3 regions of the Kitasatospora sp. NPDC091207 genome follow, and region 2 is predicted to be linked to each of the others. Evidence: predicted binding sites of a transcription regulator. Region 2 holds the regulator's gene; each other region holds the start of a gene.
The links. The regulator HrcA, encoded in region 2, represses chaperone genes, less so after heat shock. The targets are predictions, from matches to a motif close to TTNGCACTCNGNNNNNCNGAGTGCNAA.

Region 1 (5,302 bases), on a different contig from region 2:
CGGCGAGGGCTCCAAGACGCTGGCGTACGAGATCTGCGAGCAGCTCGGCTGGCGGTTGCCGGAGCAGATCGTCATCCCGATCGCCTCGGGTTCGCAGCTGACGAAGATCGACAAGGGCCTGCAGGAGCTCATCAGGCTGGGCCTGGTCGAGGACCGCCCGTACCGGATCTTCGGTGCCCAGGCGGCGGGCTGCTCGCCGGTCTCGGCGGCCTTCAAGGCCGGCCAGGACGTGATCCGGCCGGTCAAGCCGGACACCATCGCCAAGTCGCTGGCGATCGGCAACCCGGCCGACGGCCCGTACGTGCTGGACATCGCGCGCCGCACCGGCGGGGCCGTCGAGGACGTCACCGACGTCGAGGTGGTGGCCGCGATCAAGCTGCTGGCCCGGACCGAGGGCATCTTCGCCGAGACCGCGGGCGGGGTGACCGTCGGCGTGCTGAAGAAGCTGGTGGAGACCGGGCAGCTGGATCCGGCCAAGGAGACCGTCGCGATCAACACCGGTGACGGCCTGAAGACGCTGGACGCCGTCTCCGACTCCGGGATGACCGCCGTCATCCGCCCGACGCTGGCCTCGTTCCGCGACGCCGGCCTCGCGTCCGCCTGACCCACCCGCAGCCCCGTCGTTCCGCCCGAGGAGACCCCCATGAGCGCCACCGTCCGCATCCCGACCATCCTGCGCACCTACACCGGCGGTGCCGCCGAGGTGGCCGCCGAGGGCGCCACCCTGGGCGACGTCATCGCCGACCTGGAGAAGAACCACGCCGGGATCGCCGCCCGGATCCTGGACGACGCCGGCAAGCTGCGCCGCTTCGTGAACGTCTACGTCAATGACGACGACGTCCGGTTCGCGGAGGGTCTGGCGACCGAGATCAAGGACGGCGCGAGCGTCTCGATCATTCCCGCGGTGGCCGGCGGCTGCTGATCCGTCCCTTTCCGACCTGGCCGTTCACCGGCCGGGCCGTTTCGACCAGGCCGTTCGCGCGTACGGAATTCCGTTCTTCGTACGCGCGGGCGGCCTGGTCGCATTCCGGCGGGAATATTTCCCGGTCCGGGGGAGTAGAGTGTCGCTTGTCCGGGAAGAGGGCCGCCCCCTCCCCCTCGCTCCGGTACTCGAATCCGTCCGCGCCCGCACCGCCGGTGTCTGTCCGGCCGCTGAGACCGGCGCCGGGGCCGTGACCGTGAAACATGTCAGGCCGATGTCAGAATTCTCGAAGGTATTTGAGTAATTCGTCCGCTATGTCCGGCGTGAAATGCCGATTTCCTCCCGCTTTGGCCCGCCCTGTCCCTCGGGGGGCCACCTGAATTCCCGGTGGTTGGCCCTGTTGCAGAGGGCGTCGATCCGGATACATTCAGCCGCGGTCGACGCAATCACCCGCTCACCGGATGCCTTCCGGTGGTCTCCGCGGAGGATCGCGGCGTGCACGGCTGCGCCCAGGGGGGGTTCCCCGGGCCGGCCTCAACCAGACCCGGGCCCGCGACCTGCGGGCGCGTGAAGGGCCAGCACAGCACTAGGGGAGTTCGGAATGGCTCAGGGCACCGTCAAGTGGTTCAACGCGGAGAAGGGCTACGGCTTCATCGCGGTCGACGGTGGTGCGGACGTCTTCGTCCACTACAGCGCGATCCAGATGGACGGCTACCGCACCCTTGAGGAGGGCCAGCGGGTCGAGTTCGAGATCTCTCAGGGGCAGAAGGGCCCGCAGGCGGACATGGTCCGCGCCGCGGTCTGACCTTTCCGACCCCAGGAGTTCGGCTCGGCCCTATCGGCTGGTGCGCCTCTTGCTTCACGACGGGCCCGTACGACACATGTCGTGCGGGCCCGTCGGCGTGTCCGGCGCGGGGTCCGGGGAGGGCCCCGGCGCTGCCCGGCGCGGGGCCGCCGCAGGGGCGCCGCAGGGGCGCCGGGAGGCCTGGGGCGGCCGCGCGGGGGCGGTCGGCGGGGGTGGGCGCGGCTCGCGGTTTGGGCGATTGGGCTTGCACTCGCCTACCCGGAGTGCTAATCATTGGCGTTAGCACTCACAGTGTGAGAGTGACAGCGGACCGGGTCGGTGAGGCCCCCGGGAGCGGTAGGGGAAAGGACCCCCGCACACCAGGGCCGTCCGTCGCGGGCACCCCTTGGTCCGAGCAGTCGACCGTGTCCCGGAGGACCACTTCTGATGGCCAAGATCATCGCCTTTGATGAGGAAGCTCGCCGCGGCCTTGAGCGTGGCATGAACCAGCTCGCCGACGCGGTGAAGGTCACGCTCGGCCCCAAGGGCCGCAACGTCGTGCTGGAGAAGAAGTGGGGCGCTCCCACGATCACCAACGACGGTGTCTCCATCGCCAAGGAGATCGAGCTCGAGGACCCCTACGAGAAGATCGGCGCGGAGCTCGTCAAGGAGGTCGCCAAGAAGACCGACGACGTCGCGGGTGACGGCACCACCACCGCCACCGTGCTGGCCCAGGCGCTCGTTCGCGAGGGTCTGCGCAACGTCGCCGCCGGCGCCAACCCGATGGCCCTGAAGCGCGGCATCGAGAAGGCCGTCAAGGCCGTCTCCGACGAGCTGCTGGCCCAGGCCAAGGAGGTGGAGACCAAGGAGCAGATCGCTGCCACCGCCTCCATCTCGGCCGCCGACACCCAGATCGGCGAGCTCATCGCCGAGGCCATGGACAAGGTCGGCAAGGAAGGTGTCATCACCGTCGAGGAGAGCAACACCTTCGGCCTGGAGCTCGAGCTCACCGAGGGCATGCGCTTCGACAAGGGCTACATCTCCGCCTACTTCGCCACCGACCTGGAGCGGATGGAGGCGACGTTCGAGGACCCGTACATCCTCATCGCCAACTCCAAGATCGGCTCGGTCAAGGACCTGCTCCCGCTGCTGGAGAAGGTCATGCAGGGCGGCAAGCCGCTCGTCATCATCGCCGAGGACGTCGAGGGCGAGGCCCTGTCGACCCTGGTCGTGAACAAGATCCGCGGCACCTTCAAGTCCGTCGCCGTCAAGGCCCCGGGCTTCGGCGACCGCCGCAAGGCCATGCTCGGTGACATCGCCATCCTCACCGGTGGCACCGTGATCTCCGAGGAGGTCGGCCTCAAGCTGGAGAACGCCGGCATCGACCTGCTGGGCACCGCCCGCAAGGTGGTCATCACCAAGGACGAGACCACCATCGTCGACGGTGGCGGCGACAGCGACCAGGTCGCCGGCCGCGTGAACCAGATCCGTGCCGAGATCGAGAACAGCGACTCGGACTACGACCGCGAGAAGCTCCAGGAGCGCCTCGCCAAGCTGGCCGGCGGCGTGGCCGTCATCAAGGCCGGCGCGGCCACCGAGGTGGAGCTCAAGGAGCGCAAGCACCGCATCGAGGACGCCGTCCGCAACGCGAAGGCCGCCGTCGAGGAGGGCATCGTCGCCGGTGGTGGCGTCGCGCTGCTGCAGGCCGGTGTCGCGTTCGACAAGCTGGAGCTGGAGGGCGACGAGGCCACCGGTGCCAACATCGTCCGCGTGGCGCTGGAGGCCCCGATCAAGCAGATCGCGACCAACGCCGGCCTCGAGGGCGGTGTCGTGGTGGAGAAGGTGCGCAACCTCCCCGCCGGTCACGGCCTGAACGCCGCCACCAACACCTACGTCGACCTCATCGCCGAGGGCATCATCGACCCGGCGAAGGTCACCCGTTCCGCGCTGCAGAACGCCGCCTCCATCGCGGCGCTGTTCCTGACCACCGAGGCCGTCATCGCCGACAAGCCGGAGAAGGCCGCCGCGGCCGCCGGCGGCGGCATGCCGGGCGGTGACATGGACTTCTGATCCTCCGGATCGGTCGTTTCCCGATCGCACGGGCGGTTCCCCTCGGGGAGCCGCCCGTGCGGCGTTGTGTCCGGCCCCGTTTTGGGACAATGGGCGGATGGCTGCCACCGCTGACGACATCGAGACCGCCCTGCACAACGCGCGGGCGCTGATCCTGGCCGACCTGACCGCCCGCGACGTGGCCGACGCCGCCGTGGTGTCGCTGGTGGAGAACGCGGTGACGCACCGCCGGTGGTGGCTCGAACAGTGGCCGGACGGTGCCGACTACGTCCTCGGGCTGGTCGCCCAGGACGTCCAGGACGCGTTGCTGGAGGCCTACGGCCGCTGGCCGCTCTGCACCTCCTGCGCGGCCGACGGGGACCCGCACGCGCTCGGCGTCGAGCCCGAGCTCGGGCCGGAGCCGCACTGGGTCTGCGGCAAGGCGGCGGCGGTGGTGGCGCCCGTCGGCGAACTCACCTGATCGCGACCGGCCCGGCCCCGGCGTCTCGTGCGCCGGGGCCGGGCCTTCGTGTGTCCTGAGGCGGGCTGCCCTCGTGAGGCGGTCCTTCGTGGGGCGCCTTCGTGCGCCGGGCCTGCGGGCCCCGGTCCGCCGCCCCGGTCAGCCTTCGAGCCGGCCGAGCTCGGCCGCCAGGTTGGCGCGGGCCGGGGCGTCGAAGCGCTCGTGGGCGGTGGGGGTGCGGTAGAGCGCGGGCAGCGCCAGCAGCCGGCGCAGGATGTCCGCGCGCCCGGCGCGGAAGTCCGGCTCCGGGACGAAGCCGTACTCCTCGCGGACCGCGGCCGCGTAGGCGGTGTACGCCCGCGGGTCGCCGCCGAGGACGGCGAGGTCCGCGTCGCAGAGCACCTCGCCGTCGCGGTCACCGGGCTCGGGGCGGTGGGTGACGGTGAGCCGGACCAGGCGGGCGACCTCGGCGGTCCGCCGTCCGGACAGCCCCGCCTCGGTGAGCGCCCGGACGGCGAGGGCGGCGCTGCGCTCCTCGTTCTCGGAGCGGTCCGGGCGGTAGACCGCGTCGTGGAACCAGGCGGCCAGCCGGACGGTGTCCGGGTCGTCGGAGTGCCCGGCGAGCGTGTCCACGTGGCCGAGCACCGCCCGCAGGTGGTCGACGGTGTGGTAGCGGCGCTGCGGTTCGGCCCAGCGGCCCAGCAGGTCGCGACCGTAGGGCAGGGGGTCGGCGTCGGCGCCGCAGCGGCGGAGCAGGGCGGTCCAGTCGGCGAGCAGGTCGGCCGGGACGGGTGCGGCGGGCTGGTTCGGCATGGGCTCATTCTGGCGGGTCCCGGCCGTGCGGGGGCCTTCGTCCGGCGGGCCCACTGGACCTATAGGTAGTTTGACGATATATGTAGTCACATGACAGAACGAGCCATGCAGGAGCCGACGCTGCTTCTGCTCACCGCGCTGGCCGATGCGCCCAGACACGGCTACGCGCTCATCCAGGAGGTCTCCGCGATCTCCGAGGGCCGGGTGAAGATGCGCACCGGCACGCTCTACGGCGCGCTCGACCGGCTGCTCCAGCAGGGCCTGATCGAGGTCG
Region 2 (5,302 bases):
CGGCCGGTGCGGTCGGGGACGGCGGTCTCCAGCCAGTGCGCGGCCGGTACCGGGCGGGGCCGCCGGCCGGAGCGGGGGCCGGAGGGCCGGACGTCCAGCCGGCGCGGCTCGGCGCCGTCGAGGTCGTCCAGCAGCCAGAGGTCGCCCGCCCGGTGCCAGATCACCCGGGTGCCGTCGGTGGTGGCGCCGCGGGCGTAGAAGCCGTCCTCGGAGGTGGTGTGGCGGCGCAGGCCGCTGCCGTCGGGGAGGCTGGAGTAGAGCTCGCCGACGCCCTCGTGGTCGGCGAGGAAGGCGATCCGGGAACCGCCGGGCGCGCCGACCCAGAGCGGTGACTCGATGTGCCCGTTCAACTCCTCGTGGACCCGGGTGAACTCCTCCTCGCCGATCCAGAGCTTGCCGACCCGGCCGCCCCGGTAGCGCTTCCACCGGGCGGGCTCCGCGCCGGCCGCCGAGAGCAGCAGCACGCGGTCACCGCCCGGCTCCGGGGCCAGCCCGCCGATCGGCCCGTACGGCAGCCGCCGCGGCTCGCCGCCGTCCAGCGGCACCGCGTGCGCCCAGGTGCGGCGCAGGGTGGCCTGCCCGGCCGAGGTGGTGGCGATCGGGCGGCCGTCGGCCGTCCAGCCCTGCAGCTGCGTCTGGTCGCTGCCCCAGTACGTCAGCCGGCGGGACGGTCCGCCGTCCACCGGCGCGACGTACACCTCGGGTACGCCGTCCCGGGTCGAGACGAAGGCGATGTGCCGCCCGTCCGGTGAGAAGCGCGGCCGGCGGACCGGGACGTGATCGGCCGTCAGCCGCCAGGACCGGCCGCCGTCCCGCGGGGCGAGCCAGACATCGTTCTCCGCGACGAAGGTGATCAGGTCACCGTGCAGGTGCGGGTGGCGCAGGTACGCGCCGGCAGGGGTGCTCGGGGATTCGCTCACAGCGGCACCCTACGCACCGGCCGGGGCGGCGCGCCCCGGTTTCCCGCAGCGCGCCCCCTATGAGGGACGAACGGGCACCCGGCGCCGTCGGCGGAGCCGGTGCCCGGCCCCGCCCACCGGCCGGGCGAACGGCCCGTCGGGGACGAACGGACGCTCAGCCCCACCGGCCGGTGCGGCCCAGCAGCAGGGCGCCGGCGGCCACCCCGGCGGTCGAGGTGCGCAGCACCGAGGGCCCGAGCCGGTACGGCCGGGCGCCGGCCTCGGCGAAGGCGGCCAGCTCCTCCGGGGAGACCCCGCCCTCGGGCCCGACCACCAGCACGATGTCCCCGCCGCCGGGCAGCGCGGCGCCGGCCAGCGGCTCGGCGCCGTCCTCGTGCAGCACCGCGGCGAGCGCGGCACCGGCCAGGACGGGCGCCAGCTGCCGGGTGGTCGCGAGTTCGCGGACCTCGGGGAAGCGCAGCCGGCGGGACTGCTTGCCCGCCTCGCGGGCGGTGGCCCGCCACTTGGCGAGCGCCTTGGCGCCGCGCTCGCCCTTCCACTGGGTGATGCAGCGGGAGGCGGCCCACGGGATCACCACGTCCACGCCGACCTCGGTCATGGTCTCCACCGCCAGTTCGCCGCGGTCGCCCTTGGGCAGCGCCTGGACGACGACGATCCGCGGCGCCGGCCCGGCCTCCCGGCGGACCGCGGTCACCGTCACCTCGACGGCGTCCTTGCCGTGGACGGCCGTGACGGTGCCGTCGGCGCCGAGGCCGAGCCCGTCGGCCAGGGTCACCGCCTCGCCCGGCTCCAGCCGCTTCACGGCGGCGGCGTGCCGCCCCTCCGGGCCGTCCAGCCGGACCACCGCGCCGGGGGCGGCGGAGGCGAGCTGCGCGGTCTCGACGACGAACACGGGCGCGGTCATGGCGGTTCCTGGGAAGTCGGGGGTACGGGCGGGGGAACGACGGCGCCCGGTGACCCGCCGGGGGGCGGGATCACCGGGCGCCGGTGCGGTCAGCGGCCGTTGAAGGCGTCCTTCAGCCGGGAGAACAGCCCCTGCTGGCCGGGCGCGAACTGGCCGGAGGGCCGCTCCTCGCCGCGCAGCACCGCGAGACGGCGCAGCAGCTCCTCCTGCTCGGGTTCGAGCTTGGTGGGCGTCTGCACCTCGACATGCACTATCAGGTCGCCGCGGCCGCCGCCGCGCAGATGGGTGATGCCGCGGCCGTGCAGCGGGATCGACTGGCCGGACTGGGTGCCGGGCCGGATGTCGACCTCCTCCAGCCCGTCCAGGGTCTGCAGTGGCACCTGGGTGCCGAGCGAGGCGGCCGTCATCGGGATGGTGACCGTGCAGTGCAGGTCGTCGCCGCGGCGCTGGAAGGTCGGGTGGTTGCTCTCGGCGATCTCGACGTAGAGGTCACCGGCGGGGCCGCCGCCGGGGCCGACCTCGCCCTCGCCGGCCAGCTGGATCCGGGTGCCGTTGTCGACACCGGCCGGGATCTTGACGGTCAGGGTGCGGCGGGCCCGCACGCGGCCGTCGCCGGCGCACTCCGGGCACGGGGTCGGCACGACGGTGCCGAAGCCCTGGCACTGCGGGCAGGGCCGGGAGGTCATGACCTGGCCCAGGAAGGACCGGGTGACCTGGGAGACCTCGCCCTTGCCGCGACACATGTCACAGGTCTGCGCGGAGGTGCCGGGAGCGGCCCCCTCGCCGCTGCACGTGGTGCAGGTGACGGCGGTGTCGACCTGGAGTTCCTTGGTGGTGCCGAACGCGGCCTCCTCCAGGGTGATCTCCAGCCGGATCATGGCGTCCTGGCCGCGCCGGGTGCGCGAGCGCGGGCCGCGCTGACCGGCGGCCGCGCCGAAGAACGCGTCCATGATGTCGGAGAAGCCGAACCCGGCCGCGCCCGCGCCGAAGCCGCCCGCGCCGCCGCCGTTGGGCGAGAGGGGATCCCCGCCGAGGTCGTAGACCTGCCGCTTCTGCGGGTCGGAGAGGACCTCGTAGGCGGCGTTGATCTCCTTGAACCGCTCCTGCGTCTTCGGGTCCGGGTTGACGTCCGGGTGCAGTTCGCGTGCCAGGCGCCGGAACGCCTTCTTGATCTCGTCCTGCCCCGCATCCCGTCGGACGCCGAGTACCGCGTAGTAGTCCGTGGCCACCAAATGCTCCGCTTGTTCCGCCTGTAGAAGTGCTTGCGACTGGTACCGGTGTCACGCGTGTGACGCCGGTCGTTCCCTACGACTCGGCCAGGATCTGACCCACGTACCGTGCCACCGCTCGCACCGCCCCCATTGTGCCCGGATAGTCCATCCGGGTCGGACCGATCACACCCAGTTTGGCCACGCTCTCGTCGCCCGAACCGTAACCGACGGAGACGACGGAGGTGGAATTGAGCCCTTCGTACGCGTTCTCGCGGCCGATCCGGACCGTCATCCCGGCGTCGGCGGTCTCACCCAGGAGGCGGAGCAGGACGACCTGCTCCTCCAGCGCTTCCAGCACCGGCTGGATGGTGAGCGGGAAGTCGTGGCCGAAGCGGGTCAGGTTGGCCGTGCCGGCCAGCATGATCCGCTCCTCGTTCTGCTCGGCGAGCGCCTCGAAGAGCGTCGCCAGGACGACGGTGACGGCCGGCCGGTCCGCCGCCTCGAACATCGCCGGGAGCTCGTCCAGCAGCCCCGGCACCTCGGGCAGCCGCACCCCGACGGCCCGTGTGTTGATCCTGGCACGGAGGTCCGCGAGGACCACTTCGCCGACCGCGCCCGGGCAGTCGACCATCCGCTGCTCGACCCGGCCGGTGTTGGTGATCAGGACCAGCATCACCTTGGCCGGGGCCAGCGCGACCAACTCGATGTGGCGCACCGTGGACCGGGAGAGCGAGGGGTACTGGACCACCGCGACCTGCCGGGTGAGCTGGGCGAGCAGCCGGACCGTGCGGGCGACCACGTCGTCCAGGTCCACCGCGCCGTCCAGGAAGTGCCGGATCGCCCGCCGCTCGGGCGCGCTCATCGGCTTGACCTCGGCGAGCCGGTCGACGAAGAGGCGGTACCCCTTGTCGGTGGGGATCCGCCCGGCGCTGGTGTGCGGCTGGTGGATGAAGCCGTCCTCCTCCAGCGCGGCCATGTCGTTGCGGACGGTGGCCGGGGAGACCCCGAGGTTGTGCCGTTCGACGAGAGCCTTGGAGCCGACCGGCTCCTCGGTGCCCACGTAGTCCTGGACGATGGCGCGGAGCACGGCGAGCTTGCGTTCGTCGAGCTGGCGGATCTCACCGGCCATGGGGCACGCACCTCCCTCTTCGCACGTTGTCCGTTGTGACATGTCCGTTCCGGCATGTTCCGGGCCGCTCTGGGCGGACCCGCGGCTTTGGCACTCTGAACAGACGAGTGCCAGAACCGTACCTGCCAGTGTAAGGCCCGGGTCCGACGGCAGGAACGGCCCCGCCGGGGTGATCCTGCCCGCACTCCGCGGCACGCGGGTGATGCCGTCGGACCGGCCGGGTGGCAGCATCGATAGCGAACGGCGAACGGAGGACCAGCGATGTCGACCTCGGGCCAGCACACCCGCTTCGCACCGGACCGCGGCCTGACCGGCCGGATGGTCGGGACGATGTTCGTGATCGGACTGCTGTACGTCGGTTTCACCGGCCTGCTGATCGCGCTGCTGCGCGGCGCCTGGCCACTGATCGTGCTGATCTCCGGCGGGCTGTTCGTGGCCCAGTTCTGGTTCAGCGACAAGATCACCGAACGGGCGATGGGCGCCCACCGGGTCACCCCGGAGCAGTACCCCCAGCTGCACGGCACCGTGGACCGGCTCTGCGCGCTCGCCGACATGCCCAAACCGCGGGTGGCGGTCGCCGACAACGACATGCCCAACGCCTTCGCGACCGGCCGGAACCCGCAGAACGCGGTGGTCTGCGTCACCACCGGCCTGCTGCGGCGGCTGGAGCCGGAGGAACTGGAGGGCGTGCTGGCGCACGAGCTGTCGCACGTGGCCCACCGGGACGTCGCGGTGATGACCATCGCCGGGTTCCTCGGGGTGCTGGCCGGGGCGATGACCCGGATCGCGATGTACGGCGGCTTCATGGGCGGCGCCCGGAACAGCAACGACTCCAATGCCGCGCTCGCCGCACTGGTCATCCCGCTGGTGTCGATCGTGGTGTACGCGCTCAGCTTCCTGCTGACCCGGCTGCTCTCCCGCTACCGGGAGCTGGCCGCCGACCGGGCGGCCGCCCAGCTCACCGGCCGGCCCAGCGCGCTGGCCTCGGCGCTGACCAAGGTGACCGGCCAGATCGCCGCGATCCCGACCAAGGACCTGCGCCAGGCGCAGGCCTACAACGCCTTCTACTTCGCCCCGGCGCTGAGTGCCCGGGACGCCGCCTCGCAGCTGTTCTCCACCCACCCGTCGCTGGAGAAGC
Region 3 (5,302 bases), on a different contig from region 2:
GGACGCCGAGCGCGCCAAGGACGTGTTCATCCGTTCCAACCTCCGCCTCGTCGTCGCCGTCGCGCGGCGCTACCCGCGCAGTGGTCTTCCGCTGCTGGACCTCATCCAGGAGGGCAACGCCGGCCTGGTGCGGGCGGTGGAGAAGTTCGACTACGCCAAGGGTTTCAAGTTCTCCACCTATGCCACCTGGTGGATCCGGCAGGCGATCACCCGGTCCATCGCCGACCAGTCGCGCACCATCCGGCTGCCCGTCCACCTGGTCGAGGAACTCGGCCGGATCCGGCGGGTCCAGCGAGAGAAGTCCAAGGAGCTGGGCCGCGAGCCCGAGCCGGCCGAGATCGCGGCCGAACTGGACACCACCGAGGCACGGATCAAGGACGTCCTGGACTGGGCGCGTGACCCGGTGAGCCTCAACATGTCGGTCGACGACGAGGGCGAGACCCAGTTCGGCGACCTGGTCGAGGACACCGGGGCGACCTCCCCCGAGGACGCCGTGATGGTCATGCTCCGCCGGGAGGAGCTGGACGGTCTCATCGGGCGCCTGGACGACCGGACGGCCTCGATCATCCGGTCGCGGTACGGGATGGAGGACGGCCGCGAGCGGACGCTGACCGAGGTCGGCAAGCAGCACGGGCTGACCCGCGAGCGGATCCGCCAGATCGAGAAGCACGCGCTGGCCGAGCTGAAGCGGATCGCCGACCACGCGGGCTTCGAGGCCGCCTGACGGCGTTCCGGAGCGCCGACGGTGGCCTTCGCGCCGCAGCGACGGACGGTGCGGCCGGGCCCGCGCCGTCGGTCACCGGCAGGGCCCGGTGGGGACGTGCTCCGCGCCGGGCCCCACGCGCGTTCGGAGACCGGGCGTGGGCCGGGGCGGAAGCTTCTAGGCTGGAGGAGTGGACCATGTGCGAGACGGAGGCGGGCCGGTGGCCGAGCAGAAGCCCGGGCGGGACGGCGTGGACGGCGCCGACAGGACGGATGACGCGGAGACGGTGACGACGGTGGACGAGGCCGCGGCTGTCGGTGCCGAGGCGGTGACGAAGGCCCGGCTGGTGTTCCGGGACCCGCTGGACCAGCAGTCCGCCGACGACACCGACGCCGGCTGGGGAGGGCGCCCGGGGGCGGGGGAGAGTGGTGGACGGGGACTGGACTGGTACCTGAGCCAGCGCCCGCCGCACCACGGCGACTGACGGGGAACCGCTCAGCGCTGCTGCGTGACCAGCGCGTCGCGGATCTCGGTGAGCAGGACGACCTCCTTGGCCTCGGCCTCGGCCTGGATCTCGGCGAGGCTCTTGCGCCTGGCGGCGAGCCTGTTCATGGGCAGGATCAGGAAGAAGTAGACGACGGCCGCGGTGATGACGAACTGCAGGACGGCGCTCAGCACGGAGCCCCAGAGGATGAAGATGCCGGTCGTGACCTCGCCGGTCGCGCTCACCTCGCAGGGCCCCTTGAGGCACGAGCTGTAGGTGCCCAGGTCCTTGGCCCCGAAGGCGCCGACGATCGGATTGATCACGCCCTTGACGAAGGCGTTGATGATGTTGGTGAATGCCGCGCCGATGACGACGGCGACGGCGAGTTCGACGACATTTCCGCGCAGCAGGAATTCCTTGAAGCCTTTCATGCCGCGTGAACGACGAAGTCGTTGTCCGGTTACGGGTGATCTTCAAGGGCACCCGATTGACAACCCGTCCGGCCGATCGGCGCGGCGCCCGGCGGGGACAGACCCGCCCGGGCGGGCCCCCAGGCCGACGCGGCCGCCAGTGTGAGCAGCAGCAGGGCGGCTGCCCCGGCCCGGTGCCGGGCGGCCCGGCGGAGCCGGTGGAGGCGGCCGCCGCCGCGTCGGATCGGCGGGAACGGCGGGACCTCCCGTCGTGGCGGGACGGCCGGGGCGGGGAGCGGCAGGGGAAGGCGCAGGGGGAGGCTCGTGGTCGACATGGGCACCGCCGTGGTCGCAGGGCGCCGGCCCGCGGGGCGGACCGGCTCTTCCGACGCAGACTCTGCGCGGTCCGCGCGCTCGACGAAAGCCCTGTCCCCAGCCTGTGGACAACTCGGCCCTGTGGACAACTTCGTACACCCGCGCGAGCTAGTCGACCTGCGGCCGGTTGACGATGCGGTGGGCTGACCCGCGCCCGCGCCCGCGCCCGCGCCCCCCCCAGCCCCCGCGCCCCCAGCCCCCGCCACCCGTACCCGGGCAGCCGGAAGGCCCGTGGGTCGCGCGGTGGCGCGGGCCCACGGGCCTTCCGAAGTCTGGACTCAGCCGGCCGGCTTCGCCGCCGGAGCCGGGCTCGCCGCGGCGGCCGAGCCACCCGAGGACGAGGACGTCGACGAGGTCGAGGACGCCGACGAGCTCGCGGCCGTCGACGAACCGGTGCTCACGGAGCTGCTGGACGACGAACGGCTGTCGGTCCGGTAGAAGCCGGAGCCCTTGAAGACCACACCCACGGCCGAGAAGACCTTGCGGAGTCGTCCCTGGCAGTCGGGGCACGTGGTCAGCGCCTCGTCGGTGAACTTCTGCACCGCCTCCAGGCCGTTGCCGCACTCGGTGCACTGGTACTGGTACGTGGGCACTTGTCTTCCTCCTGGCACTCTCGCCTGATGAGTGCTAACGATGGTCAATGATGCGGCATTCCGCTGGATCAGTCCAGCGACTCGAATGTGAGATGAGCCGGGGGCGCGCCGAAGAGTCCGTTCCCGCACCCGGCCGGGCCCGGCCGGGTGCGGGCCCGCCCCGCCCGGGCCGGGCACCCCGCCCAGCGCCCCGCAGGCCGGCCCGACGCCCAGCGCCCCGTGCCGCGCCGCCGCCGCTCAGCCCTTGGCCGCCCCGACCAGCTGCGGCGCCGCGCTCCGCTCGCCGACGGACGCGACCACCGTGCTCGGCGCACCCGGCGCGACCAGCAGGTGGCGCAGCGAGACGAGCGCGACCAGGCCCAGTCCGGCGCCGGCCATCGGCACCAGGAACCCGGCCGACGGCCCGTGCCCGTCGATCAGCCGCCCGGCCGCGGTGGACCCGACGGCCAGGCCCAGCCCGATGGCACCGGTCAGCCAGGTGAAGGCCTCGGTCTTGGCGCCGTCCGCGACCAGCGTCTCGACCAGGGTGTACCCGGTGATCAGCGTCGGCGCGATGGCCAGACCGCAGACCAGTCCGGCCACGGACAGCGCGACCAGGTTGGGCATCGCCCAGAGCGTCGAGCAGCCCAGGACCAGCAGGGCGTAGCTGGCGAGCATCCGGTGCCGGGCGGCCCGGCGCCAGGCGACCATGCCGTACAGCACGCCGGCCAGCATCGAGCCGCCGGCGAAGATCCCGTACACGGTGCCGTTGGCCCCGGGCTGGCCGACCGACTCGGTGAAGGCGGTCACCGAGACCTGCATCGCGCCGAAGACGGTGCCGACGCCCAGGAACGCGCCGGCCAGCAGCCGGACGCCGGGTGAGGAGAGCGCGGAGACGCGCCGGGCGCCGGGCTGGTGCGGGTGGCGGGCCGGCGCGGTGCGCCGCTGGGCGGCGAAGGCGAGCCCGCCGACCACGGTCAGCGCGGCCTCGGCGATCAGTCCGGCGGCGGGGGTGACCGAGGTGGCGATGGCGCCGGCGAGCACCGGGCCGATCACGAAGGTGAACTCGTCGGTCACGGACTCGAAGGCGAACGCGGTGTTCAGCTTGGCCGCCGACAGGCCCGGGGCCGACTGCCCCGCGCCCTCCGCGGAGAGCTTGGCGACCCAGCGGGCGCGCACCATCGCGCCGACCTGCGGCACGCTGGCGCCGGCCGGGGCGGCGGCGAGGAAGAGGGTCCAGACCGGGGCGTGGCCCAGCGCCAGCGCGATCAGCGTGCCGACCGAGACGGCGTGCACGATCACGCTCGGGACGAGCACGGCGGCCTGGCCGTAGCGGTCGGCCAGCCGGCCGGTCTGCGGGCCGATGAAGGCCTGGGCGACGGCCGAGACCGCCGCGACGCTGCCGGCCGTGCCGTACGAGCCGTGGGTGTCCAGGACCAGCAGGACGATGCCCAGGCTGAGCATCGCGTACGGGAGCCGCGCGGCGAGGGCGGGGGCGAGGAACGTCCAGGCCCCGGGGGTGCGCAGCAGTGCGCCGTACCCGACCCGGGCGGGTGCGCCCCGGTCGGTGGCGGTCTCGGTGTCCGGTCGGGTGTCCGGGCGCGTGACCTGGGTGGCGCGGGTGTCCGCGGTGTTGTCGACCGTTCGGCGGGCCGTCACGGTCGTCCTTCCTGCTGCCTGGTAGCGCGGAAGGGGCATGGGGTGGCCCCGACGGCGCCGAGAGTCGTCCTCTCGCGCGTCGACCGGGGTAGTTACCGGGCCGGCCCGGCGTGGTTACCGAGGTCCGGGCCGCGGCCGCCGAGCGGTCGCGCCAACTCTGCTTCAGACAGATGCTGGGGTGTGTCGATCGTTCTACATATACGCGCGTAGATGACGCGCTTTCCCCCACCATACAGAGGACATCCACATCTGTCCCGCCGACGGCGGGTGAATGCTGGGCGAAGCCCCGATGGTCACCGGCCGTACAGCCACCCGGCGAGCTTGCCGCCCTTGTCCACGGCCCGCAGCCGCCGCTCGGCTGCCTCGCTCACCTCGTCCGTGGTGACGACCAGCAGTTCGTCGCCGCCGCGCAGCACGGTGGCCTTGTCCGGGACGAAGCTGCTCCCTTCCCGGACCACCAGGGTGACCGCCGCGCCGGCCGGCAGCCGCAGCTCGCCGATCTCCACGCCGGACATCCTGGAGGTCGGCGACAGTGCCACCGACAGCAGGTGTCCGTGCAGCTTCTCCAGGGGTGCGGACTCGATGCCGAGGTCCTGGCCCATCGAGCCCTCGGAGACCTTCAGCCACTTGGCGACCCAGGGCAGGGTCGGGCCCTGGAGCAGGGTGAAGACCACGACCAGGATGAAGACGATGTTGAAGACGTCCTGGGCCATCGGCGCACCCGACACCATCGGGATGGTGGCCAGCACGATGGGCACCGCCCCGCGCAGCCCGGCCCAGCTGAGCAGCGCCTGTTCGCGGCCGGGCAGCTTGAACGGGGTGAGCGTGAGCACCACCGACAGCGGCCTGGCCAGGAAGACCAGCACGCCGCCGATCACCAGTGCGGGCACCACGGCCGAGCCCATGGTGGCGGGGGTGCAGAGCAGGCCGAGCAGCACGAACATGCCGATCTGCCCGATCCAGGCCAGGCCGTCGGCGAAACCGCGGACCGCCGGGCCGTGCGGCAGCTTGGAGTTCCCCAGGATGACCGCGCTGATGTAGACGGCGAGGAAGCCGGAGCCGTGCAGCAGCGCGCCGCCGGCGTAGGCGAGCACGGTGA

Region 1: the regulator HrcA is predicted to act here: its motif matches at 1,971-1,997, upstream of groL (chaperonin GroEL).
Region 3: the regulator HrcA is predicted to act here: its motif matches at 2,577-2,603, upstream of ACIQTO_RS15395 (FmdB family zinc ribbon protein).

Annotation. Positions count from the first base shown of each region.
Region 1 is NZ_JBIVVS010000007.1:7,948-13,249, forward strand. Features, by position in the region: gene thrC (threonine synthase) at 1-604, shown strand, start outside; gene ACIQTO_RS14565 (ubiquitin-like small modifier protein 1) at 644-922, shown strand; gene ACIQTO_RS14570 (cold-shock protein) at 1,524-1,727, shown strand; gene groL (chaperonin GroEL) at 2,154-3,776, shown strand; gene ACIQTO_RS14580 (hypothetical protein) at 3,874-4,236, shown strand; gene ACIQTO_RS14585 (hypothetical protein) at 4,375-5,028, opposite strand; gene ACIQTO_RS14590 (PadR family transcriptional regulator) at 5,119-5,302, shown strand, end outside.
Region 2 is NZ_JBIVVS010000010.1:137,581-142,882, forward strand. Features, by position in the region: gene ACIQTO_RS18920 (PDZ domain-containing protein) at 1-920, opposite strand, end outside; gene ACIQTO_RS18925 (16S rRNA (uracil(1498)-N(3))-methyltransferase) at 1,075-1,824, opposite strand; gene dnaJ (molecular chaperone DnaJ) at 1,914-3,053, opposite strand; gene hrcA (heat-inducible transcriptional repressor HrcA) at 3,130-4,164, opposite strand; gene htpX (zinc metalloprotease HtpX) at 4,426-5,302, shown strand, end outside.
Region 3 is NZ_JBIVVS010000007.1:185,152-190,453, forward strand. Features, by position in the region: gene ACIQTO_RS15380 (sigma-70 family RNA polymerase sigma factor) at 1-724, shown strand, start outside; gene ACIQTO_RS15385 (hypothetical protein) at 924-1,187, shown strand; gene mscL (large conductance mechanosensitive channel protein MscL) at 1,199-1,618, opposite strand; gene ACIQTO_RS15395 (FmdB family zinc ribbon protein) at 2,251-2,565, opposite strand; gene ACIQTO_RS15400 (MFS transporter) at 2,803-4,074, opposite strand; gene ACIQTO_RS15405 (potassium/proton antiporter) at 4,497-5,302, opposite strand, start outside.